Regions from separate parts of the Paenibacillus sp. PDC88 genome, predicted to be linked through region 2. Evidence: predicted binding sites of a transcription regulator. Region 2 holds the regulator's gene; each other region holds the start of a gene.

Region 1 (2,207 bases), on a different contig from region 2:
CTCATTGGAGTCTCCTTTCAAACCGCTAGTAATATTCACTATTCGTGCACTAATGGACACTTATAGTAGTCGAAATGATCAAAAAAAAGCCATTCAATGCTAACATTATAGTAATGCGCAATCTTTGTTTTCAGATCATCTTTTGGAGTTCTTTCCCCTTGCTCATAAGACTTTAAAGTTCTTACAGGGATTCCGAGGTCGTTAGCAACTTGTTCAGCTCTTCTTTCTCCTCGAAGTTCTACTAGCTTTTGCCCGACTTCTTTGGACATTTTCAACACACCTCTTTTTTCACGTTTTGTAATCTACATCAATAATATAACACATTTAGTAACCTGTAAACACTTTTTGTGAGTTTTCGTATAAACAATCACAAAACGTGGTAATATATGAATAGGTGATGTACATGTCAAATTTCGGTGAGAGACTCACTAGCTTAAGGCAAAAACATAAAATGAGCCAAGAAGCATTAGCTGAGAAGTTAAAAGTCAGTAAAAGCTCAATTGGTATGTACGAGCGAGGGCAACGTGAGCCTTCACATGAAACTTTGCTCTTGATAGCTGATCTTTTTGATGTATCACTTGATTACTTAATGGGGAGAGATAAGGGTACTGCACCTAAAGCAGATTTCACTCGGATAGCACCAACTAATACGTCAAAACTCCCTCTGCTTGAACAAATTTTTTTCGATGGTTTTTTAGAGGCTTCAAACGAAGAAAAGGAAGAAATTATTCGCTACTGGCATGAAGAAATCAAAAAGAAAAAGAAAGTACCTCCTACAGAAAGAGACACTGACGAATCCGCTTGGGATTTGAAAGATAAATAATTCTATAGCCCTTTAGGGCTTTTCTTTTACAGTTTAAACAGAACATACGTTCCGTTTAAACGTGTTTTCAAAGCTTAGAACACCATAATCACCAAGAAAAAGGACGATGTTTCATGAACTTAAACTTAGAGCAGCAAGTGAATAAACTCTTGAATTATCTCAATATCCACTACCCACACGAAATTGACATCGAAGCCATCGCTTATGCTTGTAAAGCCGAAGTCTTTCCAACTTCAATCCGTAGCCATTGTACCGCCCATCCCACAAAAATAGGTTGGAGCGGTTTATATATCAACGATCAGTTATCTCTACCTGAATGGCGGCAGACCGTAGCCCATGAGTTGTGTCATCATGTTCTACATGTAGCCTCCCACTTAGAAATATCGAACTTACATATCCAGCGCCACGAAATACAAGCAGCACACTTCGCTGAGTATCTGCTTGTACCCCTTCACATGATCAATCATGACGATATTGCACACATCAATTACCTTGATGAAGGTATTCGCTGGATTGCTGAAGAATTTGTCGTTCCACTCGACTTAGCAAAAAATAGATGGGAAGCATGGAATGCACAAAACATTAATGTTTAAGGAAGCGATGTATAAATGCGTGTTGCTATCTATATTCGTGTATCAACAGACATGCAAGCAGAAGAAGGTTTTAGCATTGAGGGGCAACGTAGTCGTTTAATCAGCTTTGCAGAATCACAGGATTGGGTCATACACGACTTTTACGTTGATGATGGCTATTCAGCAAAAGACTTAAAACGCCCAGATATGCAGCGTATGTTGGAAGATATGGAGAAGAAACTGTTTGATGTTGTTCTCGTTTACAAACTCGACCGCCTTACTCGTTCCGTAGGCGACCTACACTCCCTACTTAAAACATTTGATCTTTATGGCGTGAAGTTTAAGAGCGCTACAGAGATTTTTGAGACGACGACAGCAATGGGGAGGTTCTTTATCACCCTTGTCGGTGCAATGGCTGAGTGGGAGCGTGGGACGATCTCAGAGCGTGTACGCTTCGGAGTCGAGCAAATGGTTGCGGAGGGGCGACGTCCAGGTGGCGTAGTGCCCTATGGATACACGCAGGACGAGCAACTCATTCCTGAAGAGGCTGCACTGATTCGTGAAGTCAGAGATTTGTATATGAGTGGTAAAGGTTATAAATCTGTGGCTATGATTATGAATCGCTCGGGTAAGCTTCGAAGAGGGCGAGAGTGGACTGATGCTACCGTTGCCTACACATTAGAGAACCCATATTACGCAGGAATCATTAGAATTAGTTCAAAGACCCCTGCCGGTACATATGTTAACAGCAAACGGGATGAGAGGGTAAAGTGCGTATATGGTAAAGGATCACATGAACCTATTTTTACTCA
Region 2 (2,207 bases):
TGCTGCGGATGTTGTTCAAATAGATCTCTCTAAGCTCAGCCCGTTCAGTCAATTCTGCATCATTAAGCCCGGATTCCTTCTGCTTGCGGGCAAGCTCATTAATCCGCGCAACTAGACTTTCAATATCCAACTTTCTTCCCCTCCAAAATGCATAGTCTCTTTAACTTTGACATGATTAGAAAAGGTTGTCAAGGTAAATACCTGTATAGTCAGCATTTGATACAGAATAAAAAAAGACGCAGATCAAGCCGCGTCCTTAGCATGTAATAAATCATAAACGAATTATGCATATCAATCAAAATATGGGAGCTTTAACAGCTGTCCTGTTTGTATATGAGAGCTGGATAAACCATTAATATGCTGAATTTGATTAACATAATCTCTTATATCCATACCTTCCGGCTTATGCTCTGTACCGATCGCCCATAAAGTATCGCCAGGCTCCACAACAATCTTCTCGTATGCTACCTCTTGACCCGCGTCTGCAAATACCGTCATGAAACCCGTTAAGCTCAGAAGAAGGATTGAAGCTATCAATATCAAACGGATTATTCTGTGCTTGTTCTTCTTCATTATAATATGTATTGTCTCACCCAAATTATTATTAGTCGATTCATCTGTTCTAGAATGTATGCTGTGATAAGTGCTGTATTTAAGCATTATTCCAACCTCCAAACGTTTGTTCTCATTCCTTACAGAACTCACTATAACACGAACATGTGTTTTGGGCAATAGTTTTTGAGAACAATTGTTCTGTATTTTTTTAGAACTAATGTTTGTACGAACGGAGGTTCTATGCTATAATTTTCCCAAACGTTATTATGTGGAGTTGATACGGTATGTCGAAGGTATCCAGCAGGCAGTTAGCAATTCTGGAGTTTATACGCAATGAAGTCCGATTGAAAGGATATCCGCCGTCCGTAAGAGAGATTGGTGAAGCTGTTGGTCTGGCCTCCAGTTCAACCGTTCACGGACACCTGGATCGTCTGGAGAAGAAGGGGTTAATTCGTAGAGACCCTACTAAACCACGGGCTATTGAATTGCTTGGTCAAGATGATAGTGATGATAATGTTCTTCAATTTACGCAGACAGTTGCTCGTGTTCCTGTCGTTGGTAAAGTCACTGCTGGTATTCCGATCACAGCTACAGAGAATATTGAAGATTATTTCCCACTGCCGATGCAATATGTTGGCGAGGAGAAGGTATTCATGCTATCTGTTGTCGGGGACAGTATGATTGAGGCGGGGATTTCGAACGGTGACTATGTTATCGTCCGCCAGCAGCAAACAGCGAATAACGGAGATATCGTCGTCGCGATGACGGAAGATGATGAAGCAACCGTTAAGACGTTCTATAAAGAGAAGGACCATATTCGCTTGCAGCCAGAGAATCCTACATACGAACCTCTCCGGCTTACGAAAGTAACCATTTTGGGTAAGGTTATTGGCTTGTTCCGTGACTTCCTTCATTAATTTGCCATTCTTTTATTTCTAGTATAGTATGTACAAAGCCGAGATCTTCTTGAGAAGATCTCGGCTTATTTTGTAGTAAGATGTAAGTAGTTTCTGAAATACTAATATCCAGCATGCTCTCTACTCGCCTACTCGGGTGATTAAGCACTGCATTCAGTCGTTACGAGCAAGAATTTGAAGCCTACTAGTCATAATATTGTTTAAATTGTTTTCTCACCAAAAAAAGAAAAACCCTTGAGCGCTTAGAGCGCCAAGGGTTTCCGGTTTTAGTAAAGCGTCAAATATTGATCGCGTTCCCATTGATGTACTTGTGTTCTATACATGTCCCACTCGATTTCTTTCAGTTCATAGAAGTGAGCCAAGGCATGGTCTCCAAGCGCCTCAGTGATAACTTCGCTGCGGATCAGCTCATGCAATGCTTCCTTCAGATCGGCTGGGAGTGAAGGAATACCTTCTTCAATACGCTCTTCTTCAGACATGATGTAAATGTTGCGGTCGATTGGAGCAGGTAGACTCAGCTCACGGTTAATTCCATCCAATCCGGCTTTGAGCATAACAGCCAGTGCCAGATAAGGGTTCGCAGCAGGGTCTGGATTACGTACTTCAACACGAGTACTCAGCCCGCGGGAAGCCGGAATACGGATCATCGGACTACGGTTACTTGCAGACCATGCTACATAGCAAGGTGCTTCATAACCAGGAACCAAACGTTTGTAAGAGTTCACTGTCGGATTC
Region 3 (2,207 bases), on a different contig from region 2:
TTTCTCAGCAACTGACATTACAGTCTCATTGCCAATAATTTCACGACGCAGTGTACCTCCCTGTGCAAGCGGAGAATAGGCCATAATTGGGATCTGATGCTCCGCCTGCCATGGCATGAGATCAACCTCAATCCCTCTCGAGCCAAGGTGATACAGTACCTGATTAACCGCACAATTACTGCCTTTAGATACAGATACCAGCTCTTCCATATCTTCTGTATCCAGATTGGAAACGCCCCAACGCGCGATTTTGCCGTCCTGAACAAGCTTCTCCATACCTTCTACTGTTTCGGCCAGCGGTACGTCTCCTCTCCAGTGAAGCAAATACAAATCCAAATGGTCTGTCTTCAGTCTGCGCAGGCTCTGCTCACAGCGGGTAATGATCCGGTTTCGTCCTGCATTATGAGGATATACTTTAGAGACAAGGAATACTTCTTCCCTAATACCATGGATCGCTTCTCCCACAAGTGATTCGGACAAGCCCTCGCCATACATTTCTGCGGTATCAATAACATGCATGCCCAGCTCAACACCAAGGCGAAGTGCAGCAATCTCTTCATTTCGTACGGAAGGATCATCTCCCATGCGCCAGGTTCCTTGTCCAATTGCGGGAAGCACGGTGCCATCTGCCAGCTTAATTGTATTTCTCTTGATCATGATTACATCTCCTTTTTATGCTGTAATATTACATTTAATGAATTAGGTAATTGCTGGATTATCCGGCTACGAATGTTATACCCGAATCTGATATCTCATAATCGAACGATGTTACATTCAGGCGACCAATAAGAATATATGTTCCCATATAGCCTTTCATGTATTATAATAGAATCTGTTCTATCAGAATAGAGGTGTATCTATGTCCAAAAGAGATATTCAGTATTTATATAAAAATCCAAAGTCACTGATGAATAAAGGAACTGGATTCCTGTCTGGCTACACCCATACGTTGAATCCATATACCGGGTGTTCGTTTGGATGCTCGTATTGCTACGTCCGCCGGATGCCTGTCTCTCTATTTCGCGGGTCGGAATGGGGAACTTGGGTAGATGTGAAGCAGGAAGCGTCAACCGTATTCCTTAAGGAATTAAAGCGTGCCACAGCTAAGGGGCCGGTTACGATCTTTATGTCTTCCAGTACAGATCCTTATCAGCCCATCGAATATAAAGAGCAGATTACTCGTTCCCTGCTGGAAGCAATGTGCGAATCTCCTCCGGATTTTATACTGGTACAAACCAGAAGCCCTCTCGTCACTAGGGATATCGATTTATTCACAGCACTGGGTGACAGGGTGCGTGTCAGTATTACGATCGAAACCGATCTGGATGAGGTCAGAAAACATTTTTCTCCCTCTGCTCCTCCTATTGCTGCCCGTATAAAGGCACTGCAGAAATTAACAGAGGCAGGCATTCCGACTCAAGCAGCGATCGCTCCGATTCTGCCAAGCAGTGAGGCTTTTGCCTCCAAGCTTAGTCATGCCACCAACCGCGTTACCATTGATGATTATTTCATGGGAGATGGCAGCGGCGGTAAAAGAACAAGGCAGCTGGGGATGGATGCTTTATATGATGAGATAGACTCATCAGCATGGTATGACTCCGCTGCATATCAAATCGTCCTTTCTCGGATGCGAAGCGTTTTTCCGGAAGATCGGGTATATATTAGTCAAGAGGGCTTTGAGCCTTAAGATATATGCAAGAAGGTCCTGCACTACTGAATATTCAGCAGAGCAGGACCTTCTTATTATTCATCAAGCAAAATATTGTTCGCCCTGTTACCTCACATTACTTCACAACAAGGACAGGACAATGCACATTCTTCACTACTTTATGACTTACACTTCCAAGCACCATAAGAATATCTGTTTTAATGTGTACTCAATTTACCCTTGCTGTCTGTAAATACCGCCAGCTTATCGATCATGCGCTGACTCGCTTCATTTAGTCCGGTCAGTCTGACTTCATTGTTATTCTCTCTGTATTTCAAGATGATTTTATCAATCGCGCCTACAGCAGAATCATCCCAAACATGAGAATTGGAGAAGTCAATGACGATGTCGCGATCTTGTACAGACAGATCAAAGGATTGTTCAAATGTCGTGGTAGAGGCGAAGAATAATTGTCCCTTCACCTTGAACACCTGTTTCTTGACATCCTCCGCTGGCTTGGTCACTTCCAGTTTCGATATCTTCGCCACGAAGAACACCG

What was found. Region 2 encodes LexA, which represses DNA repair genes until DNA is damaged. Its sites were predicted from a motif close to CGAACATATGTTCG; they were not measured.
Region 1: the regulator LexA is predicted to act here: its motif matches at 863-876, upstream of BLW49_RS18020 (ImmA/IrrE family metallo-endopeptidase).
Region 3: the regulator LexA is predicted to act here: its motif matches at 789-802, upstream of BLW49_RS00595 (SPL family radical SAM protein).

Annotation. Positions count from the first base shown of each region.
Region 1 covers NZ_FNNT01000006.1:23,021-25,227, forward strand. The annotation lists gene BLW49_RS28845 (hypothetical protein) at 1-5, opposite strand, end outside; gene BLW49_RS18010 (helix-turn-helix transcriptional regulator) at 39-269, opposite strand; gene BLW49_RS18015 (helix-turn-helix domain-containing protein) at 404-823, shown strand; gene BLW49_RS18020 (ImmA/IrrE family metallo-endopeptidase) at 937-1,416, shown strand; gene BLW49_RS18025 (recombinase family protein) at 1,432-2,207, shown strand, end outside.
Region 2 covers NZ_FNNT01000002.1:370,346-372,552, reverse strand. The annotation lists gene BLW49_RS08325 (DUF896 domain-containing protein) at 1-130, opposite strand, end outside; gene BLW49_RS08320 (LysM peptidoglycan-binding domain-containing protein) at 292-660, opposite strand; gene lexA (transcriptional repressor LexA) at 840-1,472, shown strand; gene glnA (type I glutamate--ammonia ligase) at 1,739-2,207, opposite strand, start outside.
Region 3 covers NZ_FNNT01000001.1:146,779-148,985, forward strand. The annotation lists gene BLW49_RS00590 (aldo/keto reductase) at 1-657, opposite strand, end outside; gene BLW49_RS00595 (SPL family radical SAM protein) at 860-1,687, shown strand; gene BLW49_RS29435 (universal stress protein) at 1,785-1,853, opposite strand; gene BLW49_RS00605 (SulP family inorganic anion transporter) at 1,867-2,207, opposite strand, start outside.